3 regions of the Paenibacillus sophorae genome follow, and region 3 is predicted to be linked to each of the others. Evidence: riboswitches for the same ligand, from Rfam matches in the RefSeq annotation. Region 3 holds a riboswitch; each other region holds the start of a gene.
The links. Region 3 has a riboswitch for cyclic di-GMP ahead of KP014_RS28595 (anti-repressor SinI family protein). Riboswitches for the same ligand answer to the same signal wherever they lie in the genome.
Positions count from the first base shown of each region.

Region 1: linked by a shared signal. The riboswitch ahead of KP014_RS06615 (transglutaminase-like domain-containing protein) and the one ahead of KP014_RS28595 (anti-repressor SinI family protein) in region 3 are both predicted to bind cyclic di-GMP.
Region 2: linked by a shared signal. The riboswitch ahead of KP014_RS27735 (stalk domain-containing protein) and the one ahead of KP014_RS28595 (anti-repressor SinI family protein) in region 3 are both predicted to bind cyclic di-GMP.

Region 1 covers NZ_CP076607.1:1,396,670-1,403,272, reverse strand. Annotated here, with positions in the region: rRNA gene KP014_RS06625 (23S ribosomal RNA) at 1-932, opposite strand, end outside; rRNA gene KP014_RS06620 (16S ribosomal RNA) at 1,162-2,718, opposite strand; gene KP014_RS06615 (transglutaminase-like domain-containing protein) at 3,178-3,987, opposite strand; cyclic di-GMP riboswitch class I at 4,001-4,081, opposite strand; cyclic di-GMP riboswitch class I at 4,156-4,236, opposite strand; gene KP014_RS06610 (class D sortase) at 4,340-4,999, opposite strand; gene KP014_RS06605 (GtrA family protein) at 5,012-5,482, opposite strand; gene KP014_RS06600 (glycosyltransferase family 2 protein) at 5,475-6,479, opposite strand; gene KP014_RS06595 (phospholipid carrier-dependent glycosyltransferase) at 6,514-6,603, opposite strand, start outside.
Region 2 covers NZ_CP076607.1:5,711,964-5,718,566, reverse strand. Annotated here, with positions in the region: gene KP014_RS27755 (AraC family transcriptional regulator) at 271-753, opposite strand; gene KP014_RS29285 (hypothetical protein) at 745-1,122, shown strand; gene KP014_RS29280 (hypothetical protein) at 1,181-1,360, shown strand; gene KP014_RS27745 (pyridoxal phosphate-dependent aminotransferase) at 1,519-2,706, opposite strand; gene KP014_RS27740 (radical SAM protein) at 2,736-3,635, opposite strand; cyclic di-GMP riboswitch class I at 3,845-3,937, shown strand; gene KP014_RS27735 (stalk domain-containing protein) at 3,993-5,876, shown strand; gene KP014_RS27730 (LysM peptidoglycan-binding domain-containing protein) at 5,998-6,603, opposite strand, start outside.
Region 3 covers NZ_CP076607.1:1,031,508-1,038,110, reverse strand. Annotated here, with positions in the region: gene KP014_RS05010 (diguanylate cyclase) at 1-682, shown strand, start outside; gene KP014_RS05005 (MDR family MFS transporter) at 842-2,362, shown strand; gene KP014_RS05000 (PadR family transcriptional regulator) at 2,370-2,936, shown strand; gene KP014_RS04995 (aldo/keto reductase) at 3,049-4,023, shown strand; gene KP014_RS04990 (helix-turn-helix domain-containing protein) at 4,187-4,531, shown strand; gene KP014_RS28595 (anti-repressor SinI family protein) at 4,627-4,779, opposite strand; cyclic di-GMP riboswitch class I at 4,806-4,895, opposite strand; gene KP014_RS04980 (2-oxoglutarate dehydrogenase E1 component) at 5,372-6,603, shown strand, end outside.

The DNA.
Region 1 (6,603 bases), 370 kb from region 3:
CCCCGCACCCAATCAGTGCTCTACCTCCACGACTTCAAATCCGAGGCTAGCCCTAAAGCTATTTCGGGGAGAACCAGCTATCTCCGAGTTCGATTGGAATTTCTCCGCTACCCCCACCTCATCCCCGCACTTTTCAACGTGCGTGGGTTCGGGCCTCCAGTGCGTGTTACCGCACCTTCACCCTGGACAGGGGTAGATCACACGGTTTCGGGTCTACGCCCACGTACTTCGTCGCCCTATTCAGACTCGCTTTCGCTGCGGCTCCGGCTCCTCGCCTTAACCTTGCACGTTAAACGTAACTCGCCGGTTCATTCTACAAAAGGCACGCCATCACCCCTAAAATGGGCTCTGACTTCTTGTAAGCACACGGTTTCAGGTACTATTTCACTCCCCTTCCGGGGTGCTTTTCACCTTTCCCTCACGGTACTGTTTCACTATCGGTCGCCAGGGAGTATTTAGCCTTGGCAGATGGTCCTGCCGGATTCATACGGGGTTTCACGTGCCCCGCACTACTCGGGATCCGTCTCGGAGGGAACGATTTTTCAGCTACAGGGCTTTTACCTCTTCTAGCGGGCCTTTCCAGACCTCTTCGCTTAAACCGTTCCTTTGTAACTCCATGGGAGACGTCCCACAACCCCGAAGAGCAAGCTCTTCGGTTTAGGCTGTTCCGCGTTCGCTCGCCGCTACTGACGGAATCACTCTTGTTTTCTCTTCCTCAGGGTACTTAGATGTTTCAGTTCCCCTGGTCTGCCTCTACCTACCCTATGAATTCAGGCAGGAGTGACTGTGCATTACCACAGCCGGGTTTCCCCATTCGGACACCCCCGGATCAACGCTTGCTTACAGCTCCCCGAGGCCTTTTCGTTGTTCGCCACGTCCTTCTTCGGCTCCTGGCGCCTAGGCATCCTCCGTGTGCTCTTACTAGCTTAACCAACTAAGCACTTTCACTTCACTTGTTCAATCGCTTGACACAAGCTCAGCTAAAAGATGTTCTAAAACGCAATTTTCGTTTCGGTATCCAGTTTTCAAGGATCAAGTTCTTGCTTTTGAGAGTTTGAGCTCTCAAAACTGAGCAACGAGTGAGCAACAGGCCTAAACCTGAGTTTTGGAAGCTAAGCTTCCGATTTGAATGTTTCCGCTGCGGGAAACGATTCTCCATAGAAAGGAGGTGATCCAGCCGCACCTTCCGATACGGCTACCTTGTTACGACTTCACCCCAATCATCTACCCCACCTTCGGCGGCTGGCTCCCTTGCGGGTTACCCCACCGACTTCGGGTGTTGTAAACTCTCGTGGTGTGACGGGCGGTGTGTACAAGACCCGGGAACGTATTCACCGCGGCATGCTGATCCGCGATTACTAGCAATTCCGACTTCATGCAGGCGAGTTGCAGCCTGCAATCCGAACTGAGACCGGCTTTATAAGATTGGCTCCGCCTCGCGGCTTCGCTTCCCGTTGTACCGGCCATTGTAGTACGTGTGTAGCCCAGGTCATAAGGGGCATGATGATTTGACGTCATCCCCACCTTCCTCCGGTTTGTCACCGGCAGTCACTCTAGAGTGCCCAGCTTCACCTGCTGGCAACTAAAGTCAAGGGTTGCGCTCGTTGCGGGACTTAACCCAACATCTCACGACACGAGCTGACGACAACCATGCACCACCTGTCTCCTCTGTCCCGAAGGCCGCGCCTATCTCTAGACGATTCAGAGGGATGTCAAGACCTGGTAAGGTTCTTCGCGTTGCTTCGAATTAAACCACATACTCCACTGCTTGTGCGGGTCCCCGTCAATTCCTTTGAGTTTCAGTCTTGCGACCGTACTCCCCAGGCGGAGTGCTTACTGTGTTAACTTCGGCACCAAGGGTATCGAAACCCCTAACACCTAGCACTCATCGTTTACGGCGTGGACTACCAGGGTATCTAATCCTGTTTGCTCCCCACGCTTTCGCGCCTCAGCGTCAGTTACAGCCCAGAAAGTCGCCTTCGCCACTGGTGTTCCTCCACATCTCTACGCATTTCACCGCTACACGTGGAATTCCACTTTCCTCTTCTGCACTCAAGCTGCCCAGTTTCCAGTGCGACCACAGGTTGAGCCCATGGTTTAAACACCAGACTTAAACAGCCGCCTGCGCGCGCTTTACGCCCAATAATTCCGGACAACGCTTGCCCCCTACGTATTACCGCGGCTGCTGGCACGTAGTTAGCCGGGGCTTTCTTCTCAGGTACCGTCACTCTCTTAGCAGTTACTCTAAGAGACGTTCTTCCCTGGCAACAGAGCTTTACGATCCGAAAACCTTCATCACTCACGCGGCGTTGCTCCGTCAGGCTTTCGCCCATTGCGGAAGATTCCCTACTGCTGCCTCCCGTAGGAGTCTGGGCCGTGTCTCAGTCCCAGTGTGGCCGTTCACCCTCTCAGGTCGGCTACGCATCGTCGCCTTGGTGAGCCGTTACCCCACCAACTAGCTAATGCGCCGCAGGCCCATCCCTTGACAGCAGATTGCTCCGCCTTTCAGCCTCCCAGCAGGTGCCAAGAGGAATTATCCGGTATTAGCTACCGTTTCCGGTAGTTATCCCAGTTCAAGGGGCAGGTTGCCTACGTGTTACTCACCCGTCCGCCGCTAAGTATTTTTGAGAGCAAGCTCTCAAAAATACTCCGCTCGACTTGCATGTATTAGGCACGCCGCCAGCGTTCGTCCTGAGCCAGGATCAAACTCTCCAATAAGGTTTTTTCGTGCGGTTACTCCCTCGAATCACTCCAAGAAAACAACCATCCGAAAAGTTTATCGATAGAGCGATTAGCTCATGTTGAAACATCTGACGAGAATTTGCATTCTCATGATGGCCTTTCCAAAGCGTGAACCACGCTGTGAAATCCATCTCTTTTGGAACTCGCTAGAAGCGAATTCCCACTCACTCGTTGTTCAGTTTTCAAAGATCAAACTTGTTTGCCGTTCAACTTAATGTCTCAGCAGCAACTCTTATAATATATCATACACTCTACAGAAACGCAAGCTTTTTTTGAAAGTTTATTTTATCTTGTCGGCAAAGGCTTGTGTCTCCCGAGGACGACTTATCTATAATACCTCTTCTCTGAGGATATGGCAATACCCAAAATACAAAAAAAACAATCCACTTATTATTTAAGCGGATTGTTCATTTATTGCATGAAGCCGTCAGTTGCTTAATAATACTTCGCACCGGTATATTTGCTGGCGCTTTTAATCAGGGAGACCGCTTTATTACTCTTTCCCAAACCGGCGTCTACCGTCGTATCAATAGTCACCCACTGCCCATCGATGAGGACTTCATTCCATGCATGGTATTGAGATACATAGCTGCTCTCACCCATCACAAGCTTAGCGGGAACGTTCACACTGCGGAGCATAGCGGCAAAGAGGGAAGCATAGTCGTAGCAGATTCCTTTTTTGCTTGCAAGCGTTCTGTCGATGTTCGGCACATAGTCGGTAGATACGTTGGCTGCTAAGGCGTAGTCGTATTTTACATTGGAGACGATGTAGTTATAAATGGCGGTTACTTTTTCTTTGTCAGTGTCGGTATTCTGGGTGAGTTGTTTCGCTTTTTGGATCGCTCTGTCGGACGGGTTCCATTTAACGTTCTGCACCGAGCTCAGATATACGGCGTTAGGTTCGCTCATCGAAAGGTCGATAGAATCGGAATAAACCACTTTATACTTGTTGCCGCTGGTATTCTCAAGGATGGAAACTTTATAGGAGCCGCTGCCTTGCTGAAGCGGGAAGGACTCATTGGGCTCTGATGCGAAGAGGTTGTAGGTATAACTGCTGCCGTTCTTGGTAATCATCAGTTTAGTGCGCTTGCCCTGGGGAGCGTTATATTGAATGCCAACAACACCTTGGCTTAAATTCGAAGTGTCCAGCCATTCGGAACTGCCGCTCGCGGCGGCTGCCGGGGTAACTGGAACGGAAGTGGCTACTGTAAATAATATAAGAAGCCAAAAATAAAACTTCTTCACGGATAAAACTCCTTTCGATAGCTGGCTGCCATCCTCGCGGGAAGGCCCTTTAGCTTTGCGTCCCTACCTTTCGATAGGTTTGCCATTGTCGTGCAAGTTTCATCTATTCAAATAATAGGTAAATATTCTAAAATTTTACTTGTGAGTTAAACAAAAAAAGCTTCTTCATTCGGTAGCTGGCTGCCATCCTTACGGGAAGGCCCTCTAGCTTTGCGTCCCAATCTTTCGATAGGTTTGCCGTTATCGTGTTTAGCTTTTCTAATATTAGATTACCATATTTATCTGAATTATCAATAGAAAACTAGGAAAATATACCTGTATGATTACCTATTTTTACATATTTCCGCCACAGTCACGGGAGCTTTGCGTGCACAATTAGCCGATGAGTCGGATTAATCAGCGGATCGCATGTGATGAGCGTAAGGATGCGGTCTTTGTTACTGCCTTCCAGCACGGACACATCAGTAGGTTCGACTATCGAGATATCATAGACCGTGTAGTTATAGACTTTCCCTTTGGTCTTAACGGAAATCGTATCACCGATCTTCACCTCATTCAGACGGTTGAACAGTCTTCCCTTGGTATGGGCGCGGTGAGCGGCGATAGCCGCATTCCCGATTTCTCCAAGCGGAGCGGTCTCGGTCAAATGCACGGCCGCATGCCGCATATTCGCTTTGGTGGCTCCTTCAAGCACGGGAAGTTTGACATCGATTTTATCGATCTCAATCAGCGCGATCGCTTTCTCGTCTCCGTCTGAACCGCCTTTATCCTCTGCGAGCTGCGACTGCTCGTCCAAGGCCGATTCTTCGGCAAGCAGCTGTGTCACTTTGGCATATTTGAGCCGCAGATCGGGATCGACCGAATCTTGAGCCTTCTCCGCGCTTTGTTCAAAACTCTGCTCCGCTTCCTTCAGCAGCTTCTGCTGCTGCCAATCTTCTAACCATTCGCTCGTCTTTGGATACAGGATCAGCAGAACGCCAGCGATAATTATGATATAAGAAAGCTTGCGCATAATCTTCACCCTCTATCGTCGCTCCGCTTCCGCCCCGGAGATTGCCTCACCGGAGACAGGCAGAGACTGCTTTGGCTTCACAAACACCCATTTTCTGCTGCCAAAAAAATTGATGATGACCGTAACAAACGTAACCAATACCTTCGACAGCAGCTCCTGCAATCCAAGACGGCCGATTAGAACACTCATCAGCAGCAGAGATATGCACAGCACGAACAGATTCAATGCAATAAACCTCAGGAGCTGCTTATGAATGAAGCCTTCTTCCTTGCTCCGCTGCCGGTCCTTGAACGTTATTTTACTGTTCAAAATAAAACTGTTGGCCGTTCCCGCACCATAGGAGATGACCTGGGCAACGACATAGAAGAGCCCGAGCGAAGTCAGCAGCGCGAACACGGCCATATCTACCAATGTATTCAGAAGACCGACAATATTAAATTTAACGAACTGGAGGATATCGCCGCGCACATTATTGTTATTCATAAGGTACATCCTCCCGTGATTGTCCGGCTTTCTCCCGAAAGAGCTCGGCTTCCTCCTCCTTCAGGTTTCTGTAGCCTACCGCCTCGCGGACAATGTAAAGCGGCCGGTCCTTCGATTCATCGTATATCCGGCCGATATATTCGCCGATTACCCCGAGGATCATAAGTACAATTCCGTTAAACAGCAGGTTCACGCCGACGATGGAAGCCCAGCCGGGCACCGTGCGGGAAGTAAACCACTTCTGCATCAACACGAAGAACAAAAAGACAAAGCTGGAAAACGAAAGCAAAAACCCAAGGTAAGAAGCGATTTTGAGCGGCTTGTGCGAAAAAGACGTGATGCCGTCGAGCGCAAACCGGATCATTTTTTTGAGCGGATATTTGGTCTCCCCGGCAAAGCGCTCCTCGCGGACATACTCCACCATCGTCTGGCGGAAACCGACCCAACTGACAAGCCCTCTGACATAGCGGTTCTTCTCCTTGAGTTCGCGCAAAACGTTGCACACCTTGCGGTCGATCAGGCGGAAGTCGCCCGTATCGGTTGGAATATCCACGCTCGTCATACTGCTCAGCAGGCGGTAAAACAGCTTGGCGGTGATTTTTTTGAACAATGTTTCGCCGTGGCGCTTCAGCCGTTTGGCATACACCACTTCATATCCCTGTTTCCATTTGGCAATCAACTCAAGTATGACTTCGGGAGGGTCCTGAAGATCGGCGTCGATAACAACGACCGCTTCCCCCCGTGCATAATCCATGCCTGCGGTTATCGCGACTTGGTGGCCGAAATTCCGCGAGAAGTCAATCAGCTTCACATGACCGTCCCGGTCTGCAATCTCCCGGATCATATCGGCTGAGCGGTCCCGGCTTCCATCGTTCACGAAGATCAGCTCATATGCGTCTCCGCTGCGGTCCATGACTTCCTTCAGACGCTTGTACGTATGAGAGATCACTTCTTCTTCATTATACATCGGGACGATCACGCTGTATCTGGCTTTCATTTCTTTTCCTCCTAAATTGTAGACGGCCATAACCCTAAAAGACCCAAGTCGGGAACCAGCGCAGGAAGCCTGTCACGTAATCCCCGCTAACCCGCATGCCCGACAAAACGGGATAAAACATGAT
Region 2 (6,603 bases), 1.2 Mb from region 3:
TTATATAGTAGTGAAATTCCTTATTCAACTACCATGTAAGAATTTAATTTTCTTACATATTTTGTGGTGAAGCTCTACTTCATGTGTGGCTAACGGGTGCGTTGATCCAAGAAGGATTAACGCTTTTTTTGTTGAACTTTATTGAACTCCCTCGGGTACGATAGTTCAATAAAACAGCGGCAGGCTAGGATTTTATTTTCTCGTCCATGACTGCCGCTGGTTCGATTTTTGGGATTAGTCTCAAGACATCTCTGGACAAACTCTTTTATATCAGGTCTTGTCTCGATTCGTCTTCGAATTTCTATTTATTGGAACACATATTTCGCAAAAATCATTGTTAATCATTTCACCAGTGTATCTTTCTAAAACCGGTTTGTTGTCCATTTGATATCCGCTGTTTTGTAAGGCTGGAATAATATCCGCCCATGCTTTTTGAATATCCTCCGCTGTATGTTTGACTTTGCAAATCATATATTTTCCCTCGGAAAGTTCACTTACGCAAATGGAATCATCCATTGGATAATCCTTTGAAATGACGATACATGCATCATATTTACAGTGTTCAGGAAGTGTTGTTTCAGGGTTATCTTGTGGAATGCCGAGTATTATTGCCGATTCAGTAAGCAGATTTTTCTCTTTCGCCCATTTTTTTAACTTTTCCATGGCTTGAGTATTAGCAGGACCATAGGGACCAACTTGCCTCACATATGCAATGCGATAATTTGGAAGAGTTTCGACTTTAATATGCTGCATAGTTTCTTCTTCCTTTCTCTATTCATATTCAATACATTTCGAATGCTATCATGGTATAAAAATAGATTCATTCCTTTTTTAAAAATTACTTCCAGGGGCGATGGTTTGATGGAGCTTTATTTTAGAGATAATTTTTTTAATGCGGGTGTTACGGAAATTCTTAACGGACAGGGAGAAAGTGCCGGTCAAATTGATTTGAAGAGTGCTTTTGGCTCGGCGATCGATGTGTATGGGAAGGATGGACAACTGCTGTATAAGGGAAGCTTTCCGTTTTTTTCTGGAAAATGGGAGGTGACAGACAAGCGAAGGGGGACAGTTAGGCGTTTTGCGAAGCAGATTCTCCTTTTTCACCAAGAAATTCACCTATGAAACCGATGGGAGAGGAAGCTACGACATTACATCTCAGGCATTTTCGAGGGAATATGAGATGTCCGATGAATCGAAAATTGTGGCCGATTTTAAACAAGTGAACGGTTGGTTTTCCTCAGGCGCTTATATTCTGAACAATCAGAGCGATCATTTAGATACTTACGAGCTTGTGGCGGTGATTATGGGCATGCATGAAATTCAGAAAAGGCACCGCGATGCGGCCAATAGTTCAACCTAATCGCACTTGGGAGATGAGAGGTGAGCGGCCAACTTTTTCGAATAGGGACAGTAGATTTGAGAAAATAGAAGACCAGGGAAATTTTTAATTTCTCCTGATCTTGATCCTGAATAACGTGATTGAAGGCCCATTATTGGGCAAGGGGAACAACCAGTACGCTAACGGTGATTAGTTACTCTTCTCTCGCTTATTTTTCCCAGGTATTTCTCTATTCTATCGAATCCTTCATTAATATTATCCACGGAGGTAGCATAGGACAGTCTCACGTAACCTTCGCCCATAGCCCCAAAACAATCTCCAGGAGACACAACAACATGCTGATCCTTAAGAAGTTCTAATGCAAATTCATCTGAGGTTAGTCCCGTTTCTTTAATATTCATGAATACGTAAAATGCGCCTTTCGGCATTAGGCAGGACAAGGTATCGATGCTGTTGATTCGATCGACCATAATCCTTCTGCGCTGTTTATATTGATCATTCATATATTCAAGAGCGTCTTGGGGTCCAGTTAGCGCTTCAATCGCTGCATATTGTGCTGGAGTGTTCACGCATGATAACATAAATTCCTGTGTTTTTTGCATTTGAGAGATTACGTGCTTCGGACCTAAACAGAATCCGACCCTCCAACCTGTCATCGCGTATGATTTAGAGACGGAATCTACTATAATGGTTCTTTCTTTCATCCCGGGAATGCGGGCGATATTGAAAAAAGCTTCTTCATCATAAGTAAGATATTTGTATACCTCATCAAAAATCACATATAAATCATGCTGGGTGGCTATCCGCGCGATCATTTCTATCGTTTCCCGATCGGCCACGGCTCCCGTTGGATTGGATGGCGTATTCAATATGATGGCTTTGGATTTTGGGGTTATCGCTTCTCTTAAACCTTTTTCCGTAAAGTTGAACCCTTCTTCTTCGTACACCGGAACCGTAACAGGAATTGCGTTATTCATTTCGATCATTCCGTAATAATTGGTATAACATGGATCACTTACGATAACCTCATCTCCGGGGTTCGTAAGGACCAGAAGGGACAGGTAAAGCCCCTGCATACCCCCAACTGTAATCATGATTTCATCAAGCGGATTGTAACTAACTTTGTCAAAATCTTTAAAATGCGCGCTTACAGCTTCACGCAGAGGAAGAATACCGGAATTTGGCGTGTAATGAGTGTGGCCGTGATCCATGGCTTTTTTTGCAGCTTCAATAATATGCCCCGGAGTATCAAATTCAGGTTCGCCTATTACAAAACTAATCACATTATCCAAACCTTGTGCCATATCATACATTTTTCTGATTTTAGCCGGTTCGATGCTTGCGATCTTTGACGATAATTCTTTCATTATTAATCTCCTTCTGCTGCCGTGTAATCTTATCTGCGTATTGAAACCGCACCTTCCACACCTTTTTGTAGGTGACCGTCTAAATATTCGACCCCAATGGAGTCTAAGCCTTCTTTTAGTTCCGCAACCATTTCATCTTTCTTGTCTGGCAGCATACCGTGTACGGGTATTACATTGGATGTATGGAGACCGAAGAAATACGTATGATCTAAGTCCAGTCCACTTAACATTTCGATTTCCTCTTCAATATTTTGACGCAAGGTATTTTCTATAAAAAGCCCTTTTTTTACTTCTTCATCCAGCGGGCTGCCGGGATCCACGTGTAAAGTGGCAATAAAGATGAGCTTTGGTTTAACTTCATTTAGCAGTTTGCTGTTTGCTGTTGCGTTTTCACGTGTTTTCTCGCTGCCGGCTCCTCCGATGATAATATTTACACTAAAGTCTATGCCAGCATTGGTCAAACGCTTTAACTGCGCTTTCGCTTCATCCACGGTAAACCCTTTATTAAAATGTTCCACGACCTCTGGCATACCGGATTCCAGACCAATGTTGAGGTCATTAATCTTTAAAGCTCTTAATTCTTTAAGCTCATCATCTGTTTTATTTATGATGTTATTAACGGAGGCATACATCGCTATAGTCTCAACTTCAGGCAGAATTTCATTGATTTTAACAGCAATGGATTTCAGCCGGTCCGCACTTAGAGAAAAGGGGTCGGCATTAACTAAGAAAATACGGTTTACTCTAGGATACACTCGTCTCGCTTCCCGTAAATCCTGTTCGATTTGCTCCAGCGTTTCGACATGAAAAGGAACATCGCTATACATGGTGCAGAAGCTGCATTCATTATGGCTGCATCCTACAGTAACTTGTAATAATAATGAGTTTGCTTCAAATGGCGGACGATAAACGGGCCCGGTATATTTCATTTTAATCTCTCCTTTTTGTACGTTATGCTTATTTCTATAAGTTTACAATCATGCAGCTTTCTAAGGTAGTACGCACTTTAAAGTACGTATCGAAAACCAATTAGTAATATTTAGATAATAAACAAAACATTTCATTGGTAAATTTTAAATTGGGACTTATACTCTAAAAAGAAGCAGCAAAAGAACTATAAGAAATCACGAAACAAGTGATTGACCAAAGGCAAACTCGTTCGAAAGACGGGGACGCAAAGCCACGGGTCTACCGTTATAGGAAACTATAACCAGACAGCCGGGTTGCTCAGGCAGCTTGTTTTTTTGTGTGTTCTCACAGCAGAAGAAAGGAAGGGTTCAACGAAAATGAGAAGAATCTTTTGGAGTGTGCTTGTGGTCTGGATGCTCGTTGCATTAACCGAAATGGAGACAAGGGGGATGGTTGCGAGCGCGGCAGCAGGGCTGAACTACACATGGAAAGACGAGGTGACGAAGTTCAAAGTCGGACCGGTTGATTTTCAAGATCTCAAGGATGCTGATATCGCTGGCCGCTACTTAACCTGGACTATAATTCAAGATTACTATGATTCGATTTACGTTTTAAATTTGGATAACGGAAAGACGGAAAGATTGACTACCGATAAGACCCACAAATATAACCCGGTTATAGCGGATACCATTCAAGGCCCAATGGTTCTTTGGATTCAGAGTAATGAACTCCATGGAAGTGATATATGGGGATACAATTTGAAAAGTAAGGAAAAAAAGAAGCTGGTTGACGGCGGGTCATCATCGCTAACGGAGCCCGTTGGAAATGGCAATTATCTGGCATGGGTTGATCATTACAAAGTCCAAGTTCTTAATTTGACAACCGGAGAGTCGGAGGAGATCGAGGAAGGGAGTAATCCTCAGCTGGGTAAGGGCCGGCTTATCTATCTGTACCGATCCGATGAAATTAGGGCCTATAATCTGGAAACAAAAAGTAAAAATAATTTTTACGGAGCCAGCTTTCCGTATGATTATTCGTTCAATGGCAAATACATTTTGCTCAAGACCAAACTCAGGGAAAATCAGGGTTATGTTGAGCTGAACGCAACCACTCCGTCTGAAAAGGGAATCGTCCTGCAAAATGATGCTCCTTTCAAATTGTCAAAAGTATTTACAGGATTGTCCTATGGCCTTTGGGTTGAAAAAGGTGAGGGAAATAAAGCAGAGGTAACAGGTGTGGACCTTTTGCATAAGGAGTCCTTTTCGATACCGCTGGAAGCGACATACAATCATGTACTCGGACTCTCCGGCGATACGCTGATTTATTTAAATAAAGGCGGTTTTATCGTCAAAAGAACCATCATTCCTCCGAGTACCCGTGCAGACCGGAATGCAGAACCGATTCATGTCGTTATGGACGGGTTAGAGGTTCCCCTGCGTACGGCCCCAATTTCGCTTAACAATAGCACCTATGTCGAGTTTCGTTCCCTGTTCGAGCGGATGGGGTTCGGCATAAAGTGGGATAACAAAACGCGCCAGATCACGGGCACCAAGGGAAGCCTGGTAATTAAACTGACTATTGGCAAGAAAGAGATGGTTGTTAATGGAAAAGCTATCAAAACCGATTATGCGCCGGTTACTCGGGGCGGTACAACCTATGTTCCTCTTAGACTTATTGGTGAAGCGGCTGATCGTAAAATAAGCTGGAATGGAGCAAAGCAGACGGTGTACATCAGCCTGAAAGATACCAAGGATACCCTCTATAACGAGGACGGCAGCATGCGGTATCATGGCGGACTGGTAGGCGGTATCCGTGAGGGATATGGAACGCAATACAACGAAAACGGACGTGTTTTCTATGAAGGGGAGTGGAAGAACGATAAAATGCATGGCGAAGGGAAAATGTACTATCTTTTCGCTGACGAACTGTTTTTCGAAGGAACGATGAGAGATGGAATGCAGACCGAGGGCATCGAATATTATCCCGGCGGCGGACTTCGGTACAAGGGTTCTTACAATGGAGCGCTGCACTGGGAGGGGCAAGAGGTTGTTCTGAATCGAAGTACAGGCGAATATCTCGTCGTAGAAATAAGTAAGGGACGGCGGGAAGGAAAGGCAATCTGGTATTACGCCAGCGGTGAGGTTAAAATTGAGGGGGATTTTGCGGACGACCGGTTTATTAACGGCACACTCTATGATCCCGAGGGGAATGTGCTGTACCAAGGCGAATTTGACGATTCGGGTGAACCTTTAAAGAATTAAACAATAATAACAGTCCTGACGAAGTTATTTTCATCGGGACTGCTGCGAAACTTAATATTAATCCCTCTGAGCCAACCCTTCAATCGGGTTGGCTCTTGTGGTCTGTGAACCATTCCTCCTGTCAAAGAAAACGCAATCCGTTCACCATCGCTTGAAGATGATCTTGATCCGCCCAGAGGATGAAGTACGGATAGGTGGTGCCGTTAATCACAACAGGCTGCGGATATACGGCGATGAGTGCGGATTGCCGCCGAAATTCCGGCGCTTGGTCCGGGGAAGGGAAGATAAAGCAGGCTTCCTGATTCTGCACTCGTCCCGGAACGATCCGCGGCGAAGAGCCGTATGGCATTAACCGGTGATAAGCTTCTGCGCGGCACAGTTCTGGAAACGGTAGCTCGCTGGCCAGGGCGGAGATTTGGAAGAAACCGTCCGCGCCCTCGTACCGGGTCTCGCTCACCGCCCGCCAGGCGGCGGGATAAGGGAAGCTGACCCGGTACGCTGCACTGCGGAACTGGGCGTAGTCTTCCGCCGGAATGGCTCCATGGGACCATTGTACGGAGGTGATGGCGCCTGCCCCGGAAATCACGCGGATCGGTGCGGGATGGCGGATATCGATGATCCAAATCTCGCTTGCAAGCCCCGCTCCTCTGCAGCCGGACAAGTAAGCGATGGATTCGCTGTCAGGGGACCAGGTGACGGGAGTCCCAAAGCAATCGGAGACGGCCAG
Region 3 (6,603 bases):
TCAGGCCGACCAGGCATTGTACTACGCCAAGAAGCAGGGCAAGAATATGGTCCATGTCTACGGCCACCAATCGCCGCAAGAGCAGGATATCGATTTCAGCCAGGACGTACGTGATATTGAGCAGCAGCTTAACCTGTTCATGTACAAGGACCTGGAAACTTTTAAGCATTCCAAACGGGTATTCCGGTACGCGATGGACATCAGCGAGCTGCTCTTGCTGGACAGCCTGTCCAAACGCCAGTTCACGCTGGGAGCGCTAATCCATGATATCGGCAAGCTCGAAATTCCCTGGGGCATACTAAATAAGAAGGAGAAACTCACGCCCGAGGAATGGGAAATGGTGAAATGGCATGTGACCTGGGGCAAGCAAATGGCGCTTATGGGCGATAAGTTTAAGGATTTGGCCCCCTACATCGAACTGCACCACGAAAGGTACGATGGCAAAGGCTATCCGCACGGCTTTAAGGGCGAGGAAATTCCAAGGCTGTGCCGGATGCTGACCATTATCGATTCCTTTGACGCGATGACGACGGAACGTCCCTACCAGCCGACCAAATCCGTGGAAGAGGCGATTGTCGAGCTCAGGGCGTGTGCGGGCAGCCAATTCGATCCGGAGCTTACAGAGTTCTTCATCAGCTATATCGAATCCAGACAGCTGCGCACCAAGGAAGCCGCGGTATAGGCCTTTTGCCTTCCACGGGGGCGCGAAGAAACCGAATAAGCGTGAGCAGCAGGACTCCACTCGCAGTGGGGTTCTTTTTTGGTCAAAAAATGTATTGATCCCCTATTCAAATTTGAATATAATAAGTTTCACTAACTTACAGAAAAGGAGTATTAAGCAATGCATTCCAAAGAAAGCAACCTGAAGCTGGTCGTTGCCGGTCTGCTCCTTGGCGTCCTGATGTCGGCCATGGACAATACCATCGTCGCGGCGGCTCTGGGAACAATTGTCTCCGACCTCGGAGGGATGGACAAGCTGGTATGGGTAACCTCGGCGTATATGGTCATGGTGATGGCCGGTACTCCCGTCTTCGGCAAGCTGTCCGATATGTACGGACGCAAACGCTTCTTCATGCTCGGACTGCTGCTGTTCCTGGTCGGCTCGGCCCTCTGCGGCACCGCGGGCAGCATTACCCAGCTCAGCATCTACCGAGCGATTCAAGGTGTGGGCGGCGGCGCGCTGATGCCGATCGCGTTCACGATTATATTCGATATCTTTCCGCCGGAGAAGCGCGGCAAGATGACAGGACTGTTCGGCGCGGTCTTCGGCATCTCAAGCGTCCTCGGTCCGCTGCTTGGCGCTTATATCACCGATTATGTCGGCTGGCGCTGGATATTCTACATCAATCTCCCTCTCGGGGTGATCGCCTTTATCATGATCGCTCTGGCCTACAAAGAATCGGTGGCTCACTCCAAGCAGCGGATCGACTGGGGCGGCGCCTTTACGCTGGTCGGCGCTATTATCTGCCTCATGTTCGCTCTGGAGCTGGGCGGGCAGGAATATGCCTGGGGCTCCTCCGCCATTCTTGGCTTGTTCGCGGGCTTTGCGGTGCTGCTGATCACCTTTCTGCTCATTGAGCGGCGTGCGGCCGAACCCGTTATCACATTCAGCATGTTCCGGAACAGGCTGTTCGCGACAAGCGCTCTGGCTGCTCTCTTCTACGGCTCAGCCTTCATTGTGGCAACCGTCTACATCCCAATCTTCGTGCAGGGCGTATTCGGCGGCTCCGCCACGAATTCCGGCCTGATTCTGATGCCGATGATGATCGGTTCGGTCGTCGGCGCCCAGCTTGGCGGCCAGCTGACAGCCCGGGCCAGCTTCCGGAACATCATGCTGCTGTCCACTGTCTTCTTCGTCGCCGGCGTTGCTCTGCTTGGGACCCTGTCGCCGGATACTACCCGCCTGCAGGTCAATCTCTTTATGGCTGTAACCGGATTTGGCGTCGGATTCTCCTTCTCGGTGCTCAACATGTCCTCTGTCCATCATTTTGATGTCCGCCAGCGCGGTTCGGCCACGTCGACTTGCACCTTTATGCGTTCGCTTGGCATGACGCTCGGGATCACCATCTTCGGCATCACCCAGCGCAATTTGTTCACGGACAAACTCAGCGCTACGTTCGGCGGCAGCGCCCAGTCATCCGCCTTCGGCGATCCGCGCGCCGCGCTGACCCCGGAAGCAAGAGCGCAGATTCCGGCTCCCGTGCTTGAGAAAATCTCAGCCGCGCTGTCTTCCTCCATTGCGCATACGTTCCTGTGGGCGCTTATTCCGGCGGTGCTAGGGCTCGCGGCCGTGCTGCTCATGCCGAAGGACCGCCTCTTCACCCGCAGTAAAGCTCCGCAGCCGGCGACCAGCAAGGATTAGAGCTGCCATGTCAATGAAGCTGGCTATTCTCGGGCTGCTGCTGGAACGGGACATGCATCCCTATGAAATGATGCTGGTGATGAAAGACCGCGCGATCGATCAGATTACGAAGCTGCAAATGGGCTCCCTGTACTACGCCGTCGACCAATTAGCCAAGAACGGACAGATTGCACAGATTGAGATTATCCGCAGCAGCGACCGGCCGGACAAAACCATATACCGGATCACCGGTTCGGGAAGGGCCTTGTTCGAGCAGCTCCTGCTGCAGCTGTTTAAGCAGAACGACACCCTCTATCATCCGATGTACCTCGCGCTCGCCTTCTCGCGGCATGTTGATCCGGACAAGATTGCGAAACTGTTGGAGGAGCGCATCCGGGAGACCGAGCATCAGGTCAATCTCGCTTATCAGGTCTATGAAGAGCATGTTTCCACCGTTCCCCGCGCCGCGCTTCATCTCATGTACGGCAAATATGAGCACAGCCTGACGGAACTGAAATGGCTGAAGCGCCTGTACGCTGACGTACGGGCGCACAAGCTCGGCGATATCGGGAAGCCCTTGGATCTAAAGGAGTAGCCCCCTTGTATGCCGCCTGGCACCGCTTCTTAAGCGATTAAAAGTATCGTACTGGCTTCCAAAGTTGTACAATATCTCTGAAATCATCTATCACTATGACGGAGGGATTGAATTGAAAACGTTACCGCTTAACAAGCGCGGAATTCCCGCAAGCCGGCTTGTCCTGGGCTGTATGGGCCTTGGTGGAGACTGGGACCGCGAGGCGATTACCAAAGAGCAGATCAATGAAGGACATGAGGCTGTCGAAGCTGCGCTCTCCATCGGCGTCAACATGTTCGACCATGCCGATATTTACACCCGCGGCAAAGCCGAGCAAGTATTCGGCACCGTCCTTAAAGAACGGCCGGAGCTGCGTGAACGTATCATTCTTCAATCGAAGTGCGGCATTAAGCTGGCCGAACCGGGCGAAAGCTCCAACGTGTTCGATTTCTCCAAGAGCCATATCCTGAGCAGCGTGGACGGCATCCTGTCTCGTCTGGGAGCCGAATACCTTGATATTCTGCTGCTTCACCGGCCCGATCCGCTGATGGACCCTGAAGAGGTGGGCGAAGCGCTTCACCTGCTTAAGCAATCCGGCAAGGTGCGGCATTTCGGCGTCTCCAATATGAGCGAGGGGCAGATCAAGCTGCTTCAGGCATACAGCGAAGAGCCGTTTATCGTCAATCAACTGGAGATGAGCCTTGAGAAGATCTACTGGCTCGATTCGGTTGTAAGCGTCAATCAGAAAGCCTGGAGAGAGCAAGGTATGCCCGAGGGAACGGTCGAGCACTGCAGACTGGAGAATATCCAGCTTCAGGCGTGGGGGCCGCTGGCCCAGGGCAAATACAGCGGTCGCCCGCTGGACGGAGAATCCGAAACGGTCCGCAGCACCGCGCGCCTTGTCCGTACGCTGGCCGATGAGAAAGGGACAACCCCGGAAGCGATTGTCCTCTCCTGGCTGATGGCGCATCCGGCCACGATTCAGCCCGTCATCGGAACGGTAAATCCGAAGCGCATCTCAGCCTGCGAAGGGGCGGACAAGCTTGCACTTACCCGTAAGGAATGGTATGACCTGTACGTCAGCTCCCGGGGCGTGCCGTTACCCTGACGATTCGCTGGCGCGCCGCCGCAGAAATCGAAGGGATAGAAGGCAGCGCCCAGCCGCCGATAGCTTTCAGATTCGTTAGAATTTCTGGAAAATGCCTGCTTTGCCTTGTATGCGGACCTTTGCTATACTAGTACCAAAAACAAGGAGGGGGGCGTAACTCATCGTGCCAGATAATATAGGACAACACATTCAGCATCTTCGTCTGGAGAAGGGATTATCTTTATCCGAGCTGGCGGGCAAGGCTGATGTGGCCAAATCATACTTAAGCAATGTTGAACGCAACATTCAATCCAACCCCTCTATCCAATTCATTGAAAAAATTGCCGAGGCTCTGGACGTTCCCGTTCACGTTCTTCTCTATGGGGAGATTTCCGATACGCAGGAGGAACCGCTGGATTCCGAATGGTTCAAACTGGTTCAGGAGGCTATGGCTTCGGGCGTCAGTAAACGCGAGTTTAAGGAGTTTCTGGATTACCAGAAATGGCGTCTTGAACAGAAGGACCAGTGACCCAGCAAAGCCCACAAACATACAGAGGACATGACGCCGCGCCGCCATGTCCTCTCTCAAATTTCAATTGATAATGCCCTGTCAGACCCCTCTTGCTACATTGCCTTAAGGGTCCTGTCATTGAAGAACCGACGAATCTCATCCACTTGGAGCCCTTGCTTCTTTGCTTTCAGAAGCAAATACACCCATTCCATATCAAGCTCTGACGTCTGCAGCTCTCCGATGTTCCCCTGGTTGGACTTGTCCAAAAAATCTCCTCCTAAGATTTTTGTCCCCAGGCAGTCCGGCCGTCGTAGTATATAAAAATTACCTTAGACCCGAGACTTTGTGCCCCTGCCTTTCAGCAAGTTTACCTTTTACTGGACCCTTGCTATTCAAGGATCTGATCTTGTTCTCATTACAACGAGTCTTGCAAGAATATTATACAAGAAGCTTGCCCAAAAGTGTGTCGAATTTTGGAAATAAGTAAGTATGCGCGGAGAAAAAAATAGAGTTGATCAAACGGCACCCGGAAGTAGAAATAACTTGAACATATGTATGATCTTAGTAGTATGAATGAACTATATATGACAAATACCCATTTTTCAAGTCTGCTAACCATTAATTTTGAAAACAGAGAACCCTCTATGTTGGTCCTGCTCAAAATTATGCCTTTTTTCGAACGAATTGGACGAAAGCTTGAATTGATTACAAATGTTGAAAGTAGCACAATAGGATGAGGCACTTACTTTATAATGGTTTCTTTTTATTATAGAATGTAAACGTAACCATCGAAGCTCCAAAAGCGGGCCCTCCTTGTTCACCGCCACCTTTGGAGTTTAACTGTTAGGAGGATGTTTCATGTCAGCCAAAGAGTCCTACAACGAATCCGTCTGGAGCAAGTATTACGGTCCCAATCTGGGCTACATTCAGGAAAAGTACGAACATTTCGCCGAAGATCCTTCTTCAGTGGAAGCCCACTACCGCGAACTATTCACCATCTATGGTCCTCCTCCGCTGACATCCGAGGCTGCCAGAACTCCCGGACCGTCCCTGTCCGAAGATACCGATTGGCTCCGCAAAGCGGTTAGAGCCTCCAAGTTGATCGCTAGCATCCGCATTTTTGGCCATCTGGCGGCCGACATTGACCCGCTGGAACAGGGCCATACCTCCATGGCCAAATGGCTGGACCCCGAGACTTATGAGCTTACGCGCGAAGATTTGCTTGCCCTGCCGGCTTCGCTTATCTGGGAGAATGCTCCGCAGGATGTGCTGACAGGCTGGGACGCTTATCACCGGATGCGCCAAACCTATACCAAGACGATCGCTTACGAGTTCGGCCATGTCCACGACGAGCAGGAGCTTCGCTGGTTGAACAGCCAGGCCGAATCGGCCACCTCGCCCGCTCCGCTGACTCCGGCGGAACGCAAAGGGCTGCTGGGCCGGCTCATCCAGGTGGAGCAGTTCGAGACGTTCCTGCATAAGACATTCGTCGGCCAGAAGCGGTTCAGTCTGGAAGGCAATGATGCGCTTGTTCCCATGCTGGACGAAATTGTCCGCGCGGCCGCGCACGACGGCGCGGAGCATATCCTGATGGGGATGGCCCACCGGGGCCGTTTGAATGTGCTCGCGCATATCTTGGGTAAACCATACGATATTATTTTCTCCGAATTCCACCACTCTCCAAACAAGGAGCTGTTCCCGTCCGAAGGCTCCATGGGCATCAACTACGGCTGGACCGGAGATGTAAAATACCATTTGGGCGCCGACCGCGCGTTCCATGAAGGCGAGACCGTACGAGCCCGTCTGACGCTTGCCAACAACCCGAGCCACTTGGAATTCGTCAACCCGGTCGTGGAAGGCTTTGCGCGCGCGGCCCAGGAAGACCGAAGCGCTCCGGGGCTGCCTGTGCTCAACACGAACAAGGCCATGGCTGTGCTGATCCACGGAGACGCCGCCTTCCCCGGCGAAGGCATTGTAGCGGAGACGCTGAATATCGGCAAGCTTCAGGGATACCAGAATGGCGGAACGATCCACATCATCGTCAATAACCGGATCGGCTTCACGACAGAGAGCGAGGATTCCCGCTCCAC